One region of the Paenibacillus xanthanilyticus genome, then DNA from elsewhere that is predicted to be linked to it. Evidence: riboswitches for the same ligand, from Rfam matches in the RefSeq annotation. Region 1 holds a riboswitch; each other region holds the start of a gene.
The links. A riboswitch is a leader RNA that binds a small molecule or an ion and turns the genes downstream of it on or off. The one in region 1 is predicted to bind cyclic di-AMP.
Positions count from the first base shown of each region.

Region 2: it holds a riboswitch for cyclic di-AMP, as region 1 does, so the genes downstream of both, ACFSKT_RS30120 (G5 domain-containing protein) here and ACFSKT_RS28860 (APC family permease) in region 1, are expected to answer to the same signal.
Region 3: it holds a riboswitch for cyclic di-AMP, as region 1 does, so the genes downstream of both, ACFSKT_RS13845 (TrkH family potassium uptake protein) here and ACFSKT_RS28860 (APC family permease) in region 1, are expected to answer to the same signal.

Region 1 is NZ_JBHUHA010000002.1:2,575,386-2,579,642, forward strand. It holds gene ACFSKT_RS28850 (response regulator) at 543-764, shown strand; gene ACFSKT_RS28855 (SDR family oxidoreductase) at 954-1,757, opposite strand; cyclic di-AMP (ydaO/yuaA leader) riboswitch at 2,109-2,280, shown strand; gene ACFSKT_RS28860 (APC family permease) at 2,438-4,257, shown strand, end outside.
Region 2 is NZ_JBHUHA010000002.1:2,874,724-2,878,980, reverse strand. It holds gene rsmA (16S rRNA (adenine(1518)-N(6)/adenine(1519)-N(6))-dimethyltransferase RsmA) at 1-228, opposite strand, end outside; gene rnmV (ribonuclease M5) at 225-791, opposite strand; gene ACFSKT_RS30120 (G5 domain-containing protein) at 911-1,891, opposite strand; cyclic di-AMP (ydaO/yuaA leader) riboswitch at 2,261-2,469, opposite strand; gene ACFSKT_RS30115 (TatD family hydrolase) at 2,645-3,418, opposite strand; gene ACFSKT_RS30110 (HD domain-containing protein) at 3,437-4,257, opposite strand, start outside.
Region 3 is NZ_JBHUHA010000001.1:3,245,415-3,249,671, reverse strand. It holds gene ACFSKT_RS13850 (CPBP family intramembrane glutamic endopeptidase) at 1-1,542, opposite strand, end outside; cyclic di-AMP (ydaO/yuaA leader) riboswitch at 1,963-2,156, shown strand; gene ACFSKT_RS13845 (TrkH family potassium uptake protein) at 2,247-3,599, shown strand; gene ACFSKT_RS13840 (potassium channel family protein) at 3,613-4,257, shown strand, end outside.

The DNA of each region.
Region 1 (4,257 bases):
CTACTGGAACCAGGAGGAAGGCACCGACCTGACTCCATGGATGACGCCGCCGGGCTGGTTCCATGAGGCGCTGTCCGAAGCGGAACCGACCGTAGGCGCGACCGAGCCCCCGGTTGACGCCCTAACCTTAGTCGGCTCTGCCGATGCGATGGTGCTGGAGGCAAGCGCGGCTACGCCTGGCTTGACCGCTACCCTGCCGGCGGGCACCCCTGCCGCAAGCGCGGGCAGACCGTCCGCCAGAGCCGAGAGGCCGGGCCTGGAAGGCCGGGCGCCTTCGCGCATTCCGGAGATTAGCTTCGCCTCGTTGTTCGAAGCCGGCAGCCGGGAGCTCTCCTGCACGCTCGAGGTTATCCCGGAAGAGACCTCGCCGGCGATCGGCGCCGCGGCGCCGCAGGTGCTGGTCGCCGACGACAACGAGATCAACCAGAAGCTGACAATTGGCATGCTGGAGAAGCTCGGCATCCGGGCCGATGTCGCCGCGGACGGCGGGGGAAGCGGTGGCCAAGTCGGCCGCCAACCGGTATGCGCTCATTCTGATGGATATGCGCATGCCGGTCATGGACGGACTGGAGGCGACCCGGCAGGTGCTCGCCGCGAACGAAGCGCCCCATACGCCGGTGGTCGTCGCCATGACAGCCAACGTCCTGCCTGCCGACCGCCAGCGCTGCCTGGAAGCCGGCATGGCCGATTTTCTGGCCAAACCGCTGCAATTCGAAGCCGTTAAGCGGCTGCTGCAGCGTTACCGTTTGCTTGACACCATGTAGGGTAAGCGAGGATTTTACGGAGGTTTGCATGGCAAGAAGGGCTGTTCCGGCACGTCATCGCGAGATGACGACGTGCGGAAGCAGCCCTTCTTTGGTTGCGGCGTGAATTCGGCCCAGCCGGGACAACGCGTCCGCTGCTTGCATCCGCCAGCCTTCTTTCGCCGGCAAGCGGATGCGGCGGCACGACGCTTAGCCCCGCAGCAGCGACTCCGCGCCGTCGACGAACACTTCGGTCCCCGTGATATGATTCGACTCGTCGGAAGCCAGGAACAGCACCAGATTCGCGACCTGCGCCGGCTTGCCCGGACCATCCTCGAGCGGCTGATCGCCTTCTGGGAACTCCATCGGGATCGTTACCTCGTCAAGCTCCGGCTTGCGGTCCGTGTTCTGGTCGATATGCGTCGTGATGGCGCCCGGGCAGATCGCGTTGACGCGAATGCCGAACTTGGCCAGCTCGAGCGCGGCCATCTTCGTGAAGGCGACTTGTCCGGCCTTGGACGTGCTGTAGGCGCTGAAGCCGATGTTCGAGAAGACGCGGTTGCCGTTGATCGAGCTCGTGACGATGATGCTCCCGCCGTTCTCCTTCAATGCCGGAATCGCGTGTTTCACCGTCAGGAACGTGCCTTTGAGGTTAATATCGATCGTCGTGCCGAATTCCTCCGGCGTCATCGTCTCGATCGGCGCGAGCACGCCGTTGATGCCCGCGTTGGCGAATACGATATCGAGCCGCCCCCATTTCTCGGCCACCTTCCGGTACGCCGCCTCCATGTCTTCGCTGCTCGAAATATCCGCGCCGATCGCAAGCGCTTCGCCGCCCGCCTTCTCGATGCGCGCCAGGACGGCCGATACCCGGTCCTCTTCCCGGTCGAGGAGCGCCACCTTCGCGCCCTGCTCCGCCAGACGCAGCGCCGCGGCGCGTCCGATGCCCGATCCCGCGCCGGTGACGACCGCGACCTTCCCTTCAACTCTCCCCTGCCCGTTTGCTTGTGCCATATCCCCTGCCCCTTCCTAACTAACTTGGACTGTGCTTCCATCTAATACCCGTTTGGTATTTCCCAAAAACACGACCGGCTATTCAGGCAGCCGATTGCTCGCCGCGAGAGAAGCCGCCCGCAGACCGAGGTCTGCCGCATTCCCCCTCGTTTACCGGCCTTGCCTTGTTTGTAGGTCTTCCAGCCCGTTTTCAGCGAAAAGGCGAAAAACGCCGCGATAAAGACAGCTTGGCTGCGATAACGACGCATGTAAGCGCTGCTTCCGTCCGAATCCGCCTTACACCCGGGAGCGGCCGTTTCTTCGTCCTTTTACACCCTGCGCGCCACGGGAGTATGATAGCTTGCGTACAGCATCCAACATTCGCTGAATTTCCGAACAGGAAAACGGGGGAACCAAACGCGACGCCGCAAGCCGGCGCTCGCAGGGGTGAATCGGCATCCGCGCACGAAGCGCGCAGGCCGTAGGGCGACTCTAACCGCCCGAATCCGTCAGCTAACCTCGTAAGCGTTATTAGAGGGGGGTAAAACTTAGGCGTTCGCACGTTGAACGCAGGGGTATTTCCTCTGCGTTATTTGGCATGCCCCCAAACGCGGTCCAGGCGCAGCATTCTTTTGTAAAGCCGTTATTTGGACGCGCGCGGGCGCGGGTAAAGAAATGACAATGACATTCTCCGGGTGGTGATGCGGGTGTTTACTGCACTCAAACGTTTATTGATCGGGCGCCCTCTGAAATCGGCTGAGCTCGGCGAACAAAAACTGAACAAAACGAAGGCGCTGGCGATTCTGTCCTCTGACGCCCTCTCCTCGGTCGCTTACGGACCGGAACAAATTTTAATCGTGCTGATGACCGCCGGCCCCATCGCGTTCTGGTATTCGATTCCGATCGCGATCGGCGTGCTGGTGCTCCTGCTGGCGCTTATTCTGTCGTACCGGCAAATTATCCATGCGTATCCGCACGGCGGCGGCGCCTACGTCGTCTCCAAGGAGAACCTCGGCATCTTGCCCGGGCTCGTGGCCGGCGGCTCGCTGCTCGTCGACTATATCCTCACGGTGGCGGTCAGCGTATCGGCCGGTACGGACGCGATTACGTCCGCCTTTCCGTCGCTGCATGACTATACCGTGCCGATCGCGATCGCGTTCGTTTTGTTTATCACGGTCTTGAATTTGCGCGGGGTGACCGAATCCGCTTCGGTGCTGGCGTACCCCGTCTATCTATTCGTGCTCGCGCTGTTCATCATGATCGGCGTGGGCATCTACGACATCGCCAGCGGCCATGTGCCGCGCGAGCTGCATGCTTCCCTCGGCACGCCCGTCGCGGGTATCAGCCTCTTCCTGCTGCTGAAGGCGTTCGCCTCGGGCAGCTCCGCCCTGACGGGGGTAGAGGCGATCTCCAACGCGATCCCGAACTTCAAGTCGCCCGCGCCCAACAACGCGGCGAAGACGCTCGCCGCGATGGGCCTGCTATTGGCGCTCCTCTTCTCGGGCATCGTCTTCCTGGCGTGGTATTACGGGATTACGCCGCACCCCGAGGTGACGGTCGTCTCGGAGATCGCGGAGCAGACGTTCGGCCGTAACGCGATGTACTTCGTCATCCAAGGCACGACGGCGCTGATCCTCATCCTAGCGGCCAATACCGGCTACTCCGCGTTCCCGCTGCTGGCGGTCAGTCTCGCCAAGGATAAATTCATCCCGCGGATGTTCACCGTGCGCGGCGACCGCCTCGGGTATTCGAACGGTATTCTCATGCTGGGCTTGTCGTCGATTCTGCTCATTATTCTATTCAAGGGCCAGACCGAGCATCTGATTCCGCTCTACGCGGTCGGCGTCTTCATTCCGTTCACGCTGTCGCAGACCGGCATGCTATTGAAGTGGATTCGCGAGAAGCCGAAGGGCTGGGGGCTCAAGCTGGCGATCAACGGCATCGGCGCGCTCATCTGCCTTGTCGTGACGCTGATGTTCTTCTTGACGAAATTCCAGCAGGTCTGGCCGGTATTGGTCTTCCTGCCGCTCATTATTTTGCTCTTCCGCCAGATCCGCAAGCACTACGACGCCGTCGGCGACCAGCTCCGCCTGTCCACGTGCGAACCGCCGATCACGATCGAGGGCAACGTTATTATTGTGCCGGTGGCGGGCATGACCCACGTCGTGGAGAACTCGCTGCGTTATGCCAAATCGCTGAAGCCGGAGCAGATCATCGCCGTCCACGTCCCGTTCGAGCGCGAGGAAGAGGCCGTCTTCGAGGAGAAGTGGAAGCAGTGGCAGCCGGACGTGCGGCTTGTCACGCTGCATTCCCCGTACCGCAGCATCATCCAGCCGCTGACGAAATTCATCGATACGGTGCAGCGTAAAGCGGGCGAGATGAACGTGCAGGTGACCGTCGTCATCCCGCAATTCATTCCGAAGAAAGGCTGGCACCATATTTTGCATAACCAGTCAAGCTTGCTCATCCGCGCGCATCTGCTGTATCGCCGGGACGTCATCATCACGACGGTGCCGTATCA
Region 2 (4,257 bases), 300 kb from region 1:
CGTCACGCGCGCCGCCTCGTTGGCGAGATGCTGCGTGAGCGCGCCAATGCCCGGGCCGATCTCAAGCGCCCCTTTGGTCTTGTCGAGACCGGCGGCGGAGACGATCTTGCGCAAAATATTTTGATCGATCAGGAAGTTCTGTCCCAGACTCTTCTTGAACGAGAAGCCGTACTTCTGGATGATGTCCTTCGTCCGCTTCGGTGTCGCCACCTCGATGTTGGTTGTCATTGGCCGCTTCCTCCGGTTTCTTGATCCATCTGCGCCAGCGCTCGGTCGAATTCCTCCCGCGTGATGCGGAACATCGTGCAGCGCTTGAAGAACTGCTTGCCGTTGGCATAGCCGATGCCGAGCAAGTTGCCCATGCGCAGTCTGCGGTCCGCCGCAGCCGGGTGCACGAGCAGACCGGCCCGCATCAGGTCATCCCACGTAATTTGAGCCTCGTCTGCTTGTCCTTCGATCGCTTCCGTGCGAACGCTCGCTAGCGCGCGGCGAATCGCCTCCGGCTTCGCGTTCTCCACGCCGATATCGCCCTTGTACAGCGCCTCCTCCTGTGGAAGGAAGGCATGCTTGCAGCCCGGGACCCGCTGCGCGACGATTTTGCGTATGCGCTCCCCGGCATGATCCGGATCGGTGAAAATGATGACGCCCCGCCGTTCATGTGCGAGCGCCACCCGCTTCAGCACCGCTTCGCCGATTGCGGATCCGCCGGTCTCGATGGTCTCGGCCTCGACGGCCCGCTTGATCGCAACGGTGTCGTCTTTGCCTTCGACGACGATGATTTCTTTGATCATGGACTACCCTGACATCCCTTCCGGACAAACGTACAAAAAGAAGAGGCGAGGCCTCTTCTTATCATGGCATAATTGCTTTAGTTTGACGATAAATTGTAACTACGACCACCTGCGGCGCGCTAGATCGCCTCGGGCTTTTTGGGACCCAGCACGTACACGGTGTAGCCCTTCTTGCGACCGAATTTCTCCGCATAGTCTTCACTATCGTAGTAAACGTCGATCTTGTTGCCTTTGATGGCACTGCCGGTATCCTCCGCGCGGCGGAATCCGATGCCTTCGATGTACACCCACCATCCGATCGGAATGACCTTCGGGTCGACCGCGATCGTGCGGCCTTCCGTGACGCGGGAGCCGGATCTCGTGATGCCGTACCCCGGATCGGATTCGGTTTTGCCCGTAGACGCCAGACCTGCCGTATATGCGGTGAGCGTCACATTCTTCAGCGTCTTCTTCGCCTGGAACGACACCCCGCCCTTCGTCAGCGTGACCACGGGTTTCTTCGTGCCGACCGCCACGATTTGGTTGACCGCATCGCTTTGAGTCGACTTGGAGACGAAGGTATGCGAGACAAGCTTGCCGTCCGCGAATACCTTCTCGTATTTCTTCACGACAATGCCGGCCTTACCCGCCTGAATGGTCTTCTTCTTCCCTTCAAGCAGCGTCGGATCGGTCTTGGTAACAGTAGTGAATGGCACTTCATACTTGTTTTGCATCACATGCTTGTCGATCCGAACGACCGTTACGGTCATGTTCGGTTCGATGGCCGCGTCTTTCGACGGCAGCACCTTGTCTTCACTGCGAATCGATATGTTAGCTTGATCGATCGCCGCCTGTACCGTTCTTTCTGTCGTGTACACCGTTCTTACATTGCCGTCAGCCTTCACGGTTAAGGGAACCGCTTGCTCGATGACCACCCGATCACCGTCTTTTACGCCCGCATTCAAAGGCAACGACACCTTATCATACGGCCCCACCGTAATGGCTTGTTCATCCAGTAGGCGTTGCAGGACCCATTGTTTGGTTTCCACAATGTTTTCTTGTCCATTCAACACTACGGAGACGCGCTTGTCAGCCGTTCCGTACAACAACACCAGAAACATGAAAGTCATAGCGATTGAGATCATAGCGCTTAGAACAATTAAACGCACGTTCTCATGCTTCCATCGCAATGCGAAAGACATGCTGGATGATCGTTTCCCATGGGTGTCCTTAACTTGGATTATGCCCACTTCTTCGGTCCTCCTTACATAGCCCCGCCGCCCTGTTACGCATGAAATAGATTTAGACGCGTCGACTATTAGATTTAGCGCGCATGAAGCCCGCTTCTTCCAATTACTCCCTCATACCTCCTCCATGAATCACACTATGTCGCCACAATTCGCAATATTCAAAATAAAAAGAAGCCGACGACAGAAGATCTGCTTCGTGGCTTCCTGTGGGACACGGGTAGCATGGAATGGATGCACGAGTTGATCTCTCTTATGACGCTTGCGAGGTTAGCTGTCGGATTCGGGCGAGAGAGTCGCCCTATTCGGCTGTCAGCGCTACTTAGGCGCGCCGCAGCTGAAATTCACCCCTAGAAGAATTCAACGCGACTTGCGTGCTCGCATATGCCCCGGCACAAGTCCTCATTTGGTTCCCCCGCTCTCCGTTTCCGGAGATTAAGCGTTATTGGAAATGGAATACATCTTGAAAGCCCTGAGATGAATGATACCGTCTTTTGCTCCAGATTGTAAAGATGAGATAAAGGACGATTTTACCGAATTTAAAGGAAAATGTCTCGAAAAAACCGCAATTTATCCAACCAAAACAAGTTTTTTCACCCGAATCATTCAAAATGCTCCCGTTTTGGGCTATTTTCGTTCGATGGAAAAACATTTCCTGGCGTTTTCGCTTGTGATTTCCGCAATTTCTTCCAGTGTTTTTCCTGTTATTTCCGCAGCGGTTTCTGCTACAAGACGGACGAAAGCAGACTCGTTGCGCTTGCCTCGATGAGGGTGCGGGGCCAAATATGGGGCATCCGTTTCGATCAGCAGACGGTCGAGCGGAACCCTCGCAAGCACCTCTTTCGGCACCCGCGCATTCTTGAACGTGACCGGCCCGCCAAACGAAATATAGAAGTTCATGTCCAAGCACTGCTTGGCCGTCTCCCAGCTGCCAGAGAAGCAATGCATGATCCCGCCAACCTGTTTGGCATCGCTTTCTTTCAAAATCCTAACAACATCCTCGTGCGCATCCCGATTATGAATAACGATTGGCTTGCGCTTGGATTTCGCGAGCTCGATTTGCTCCCGGAACACCCGCTGCTGCACGTCCTTGGGGGACGTATCCCAATAATAATCCAGCCCGATTTCCCCGATCGCGACCACCTTTGGGTGGTCGCACAGCGAGGCAATCCAGTCGAGATCGGAAGGACCGTAATCGAGGCTGTCGGTCGGGTGCCAACCCACCACCGCATAGATGAAGTCGTACTGCTCGGCAAGCGCCATCGTCGTCGGAATGGTCTCCCGATTAAATCCGATATTTACCAATAATTCGACGCCCGCGCCGCGCGCCCGTTCGATGACTTCCGCGCGGTCGTCGTCGAATTTATGCGAATCCAAATGGGTATGCGTGTCGATTAACATGAAGGGCGAAACTCCTCTCTAATCCAGTTCAAACAGCTTGCGAAGTTCGGGACTTAGTTTGTCCGCTGATTCAAGCAGCGGCTCATGCGGGTAATACAAATGGTATTTCCCTCGATGCATGCCCGTAATCGAGCGAATGATATCGGATTTCTGCGAAATTTCCGATACGACGTCGTCACGGTCCAGCACGAGGATCGGCGGTTTATCATTCTTCTTCGCGCCGCGCGCCCCCGGCCGATAGACAGCGTACGCCAAATCAAACGGAAAATCGACTTCCAAGTGGTAATCCGGATGGAGCCCGATCGCGGCGAATTGCTCCCGGATGGAAGCCCACAACGGCTCGTCCGCCTCATCCATCGTTACATACTTATACAGCTTGCGGTCCATGAACCGGCGGCATAAGTCGGCCAGCAGCGAATCTGCTTCCGATTGCCAGAGCGTAAAGGCTGTCTGCATCGGAGCCTCGTCAAGCGCCAAGTAACTCGGAACATCGATGGTGCCGCTTATGAGCCTCCGAATCGGTTCAATCATCCAGCCGAATGCATAACCATTCATATAGAGCTCTTTGGCCCGGCGCAGGATCTGACGCAGAATAATTTCCGAACTGCGAGTGACGGGGTGGAAATAGATTTGCCAATACATTTGGTACCGGGACATCAAATAGTCCTCGACCGCGTGCATCCCGCTCTCTTTCACGACAATGCTTCCCTTATGCGGCCGAAGCACGCGCAGGATGCGTTCCAGGTCGAACGTGCCGTAGTTAACGCCTGTAAAATAGGCGTCGCGGAGCAAATAGTCCATACGGTCGGCATCCATCTGGCTGGAGACGAGACTGATGA
Region 3 (4,257 bases), on a different contig from region 1:
GTAGAAGAGGCCAAGCGCGATGTTAACCGGCTGTCCAAGGAACATAAGCGAGATCGCCATCATGACGGAGTCGAAGATGGCGTGCGCGAAGATGACCGCGGCCAAGCCGAAACGCAGGAAGAAATAACTAAATAGAAGGCCAAGAAGCGTAAGCTCGATCAATCTTGTCGTCGAGGGATAGATGGCGTACGTCACGTGGCCGAGCGCCCATATCACCGTTGGAATCAGCGCCGCGACGAACGTGCTGCGCAGCCACTTCTTCAGCAGGCCGATCGCGAAGAAACGGAAGACGGCTTCCTCCGAGATAGCCGCGCACCAGGCCAGCAGCGGGAACAGCCACGGGGCCCCGAAATTGTAGGGCGATTGCATGACGTCGGTCGTGGCCCATGCATCCGTCGCATTTTCCAGAATGAGCAGAATGACCGTCTGCACCGCAAGCAAGATAAACGCGAGGAGATAGCCGAGTTTCATGCTGTTCCACATATGCTCGCCATAGCCCCGCTCGCTGCTTCTCGGCCACAGCTGCCATCCCATGGAACGCCATAGACCGTCTCCGCCCACGAGCGAGAAATAGACCGACGCCGCCATGACGACCGTGATGAAGCTTTGGACGATCATGCCGATCAGCGCGACGGTGCGGGCGTTCTCCATTTCGCCGAAGCTTGCGGCCAGGCCGTCGATCATATTGAAATTGTTGATCAGATAAAACCCGAGGAAGATCGCGGCCACTAGCCAACCTCGGACGAACGACGTGTGCTTGCGATAAAGCGCGGCATAGATAACGGCCAGAATAAACAGGACGAGCGACATGAGCGTGCTGCCGAACAGCGATAACGAAGAAGCGAGCGCATCCTGTTCCTCCACATACGCTTCATAGTCGGCCGGTACCTGGAAAACGGGGGCGTATCTCGTTACCAATACGCCGCCATCCGGCTTTGACTCCGTGCCGATCAGAAGCGAGAGCTTCGCCTCGCCGATGGCCTCGCCGGCGACGTCGAGCCGTACGTCGCCTTCGCGGGTCAGCTGCTTCTGCGCTTTGAGCGCATCGCGCTTGAAGCCCTGCTCGATGGCGAAGTCGACCGCCGCCGCGATGCGCTGTTCCGGTTCAGGGAGCGCCGCGTCCGCCGCGTGGGGCTTATGCCAGCTGATGATTTGGCCGCTCTCCATATGTACGTAGACGTATAATTCGCCGGAGTATTCGCCTGGCAAGGTCGACGTTACCTGATAGGTATCGGTTGGGAATTTCCGGTCGTACCGGTCCCCGTAGTCCTCTGTCAGCTTTTCTTTCGCCAGATAGCCGTAAAGCAGCTTATCGGATTGATGGTACGCGCGCGAGGCGTTCGGCGCTAGGCCGAACTGCTCCGTCAGGAAGGCTGCGGAGCGCCGCTCGGCCTCCGATTTGGCGATGACCTTCTCGGATCCGGAGCCGAAGAAAGCGCCCGCGGTAGCCGGCAAGACTTGAACCAGCAAATAGAGGATCGCGCTTACGGCTGCCAGCCAGCTGTAGAGCTTCCAGTTCGGTGTAACCTCGATTCGATTCAATGCGAGCAACCCGCCTTTCGGACATGAAATCTTTTTGAAGGACAGGACATATAAGATTCGCTTCTATACTCCTGTCTCCATCTTGTATTTCTCCATTGCTGATTTGCTCAATCAGCCTTGCTGCTGCATTCCCAATCTCCGGATTGGGTACGCAAACCAATCAGCTCTGGCTGAATGCTGCATTCCCAATCTCCGGATTGGGTACGCAAACCAATCAGCCTTACTTGTACCCTATCATAAGTAAGCGCTAAATTGTCAGTTAATACATTAAAAAAGAAATGCGCGCGAGATAATTGGCCGATAATGCAACAACGGGGACGATTTCTCGTACGCCCGTACGTATTTTGCCGCATTTCGGTTCAATATCTGCGTGTACGGTGCTTGGTGTTTTTGACAGGCGGACTTATAATGAGTAGCAATTGAAGATTACAGCCGAATTTCGTATGAAAACGGGGGAACCATAACGCTGTCTGACAGTGCGCGCTTCGCGGCCTGCTTGCAGATGGCATGGGGTGAATTTCGCGACAGGACCGCTAGGTCCAAAGAAGCGAATAGGGCTGCCTTTCCAGGCCCGAATCCGTCAGCTAACCTCGTAGGCTTATTTGGAATGGGACCGACGGCGCAAGCATTGGGGATCCAGTGCTTTTTTTTGTGCCCAAAAACGGGTAAACGATCTTATATCCTAAAAAAGGTAAGGTGCCGGAATGGCCGATTATTTCAAGATCTCCAAGTGGTCGCCGCCGCGTGTTCTCGTGACCGGGTTCGGGCTCATTATTCTGCTGGGCGGCTTTCTGCTCACGCTGCCCTTCGCCTCGCGGGACGGGACGTATACGCCGTTCATCGACGCGGTGTTCACCGCTACCTCGGCGACGTGCGTAACCGGTCTCGTCACGGTCGACACGGGCAGCCACTGGTCCATCGCCGGTCAGATTATTATCGTGGCGCTCATCCAGGTCGGCGGCCTCGGGTTCATGACGATGGCGACGCTGTTCGCGATCGTGCTGCGGAAGCGGATATCGCTCAAGGAACGGCTCATTCTGCAGGAAGCGATGAATCAGAGCAGCATGGAGGGGATCGTAAGGCTTATCCGCAAAGTGATTTTCTACTCACTGGCGATCGAGCTGATCGGGGCAACGCTGTTCGCGTTTCGCTGGTCGTTCGATATGCCGCTTGGTCAAGCCATCTACTTCGGCGTCTGGCACGGCATCTCCATGTTCAATAACGCCGGCTTCGACCTGTTCGGGCAGTTCGGCACCCCCTATGTCAGTTTTACGGGCTACGTGGACGACCCGATCGTAAATATGACCGCCATGCTGCTGATTATCTTGGGCGGTATCGGATTTATCGTCATGTCGGATGTTATAGAGTATAAGCAGCGCAGGCGTCTATCCCTCCACAGTAAAGTGGTGCTGTCGATGTCCGGCGCCTTGCTGGCCATTGGCGCGATCGTCATCTTTATCTTCGAGTTCACCAACCAGAAGACGCTGGGGTCCTTAAGTTGGGACGGCAAAATTTGGGCCGCGATGTTCCAATCCGTCTCGCCGCGCACGGCTGGCCCGAACACGGTCGATCTGGCGGCGCTCCGGCAGGCGTCGCAATTCTTTATCGTGCTGCTCATGTTCATCGGCGCATCGCCGGGCTCAACCGGGGGCGGTATCAAGACGACGACGTTCACCACCCTCGTCGCCGCCGTTATCGCCATGATCCGGGGCAAAGAAGACATCGTCCTCTTTAATATGAGGCTGGCCCGCGATCGCGTGCTCAAGGCGCTGACGATTACGGTGCTGTCGCTGGCGCTCGTCCTCGCGGTCACGATGGTGCTGTCGACGACAGAGGATCAGGCATTTCTCAAAATTTTATTCGAGACGACCTCCGCCTTCGGCACCGTCGGTTTGTCGCTCGGCGTAACGCCCGAGCTGACGTTGATCGGCAAAATATTAATCAGTCTCACGATGTTCGCCGGCCGGCTTGGCCCGCTCACGCTCGCTTACGCGGTCGGTCCGCGCGCGGAGAAAGAGCTGTACAGATACCCGGAAGGGAAAATTACGATAGGTTAGGGGAAACCATGAAATGAAGAAAAATCAGTTTGTCATCATTGGTCTGGGACGTTTCGGCTCGAGCTTGGCCAAGGAGCTGGTCAAATTGGGGTACGAGGTGCTCGGCGTCGACAAGGACGAGGAGGCGGTGCAGGATCTAAGCCAAATCCTCACGCATGCCGTCGTGGCGGAAGCAACCGACGAAGACGTGCTTCGCTCGATCGGCGTGCGCAACTTCGACTGCGGGGTCGTGGCGATCGGCGACGATATCCAGGCGAGCATCCTGACGACGATTCTACTCAAGGATCTGGGCGTCAAGAAGGTGGTTGGCAAGGCGATGACCGAGCTGCACGGCCGCGTGCTGGAGAAAATCGGCGTCGACCGCGTCGTCTATCCGGAGCGGGACATGGGCATTCGCGTCGCGCATCAGCTCGTATCGCCGAATTTGCTCGACTATATCGAGCTGTCTAAGGACTACACGATCGCCGAACTGGCGGTTCCCAAGTGCCTGAACGGCAAATCGCTGCAGGAGCTTAATCCGCGCGGACGCTTCGGCTGCAGCATCGTGGCGATCAACAAGCCGCAGGGGGTCATCATTGCGCCCGTCGCATCCGAGGTGCTCGCCGAGAAGGACGTCATGGTCATTATCGGCACGAACGAGGGCATTGAGCAGTTCGAG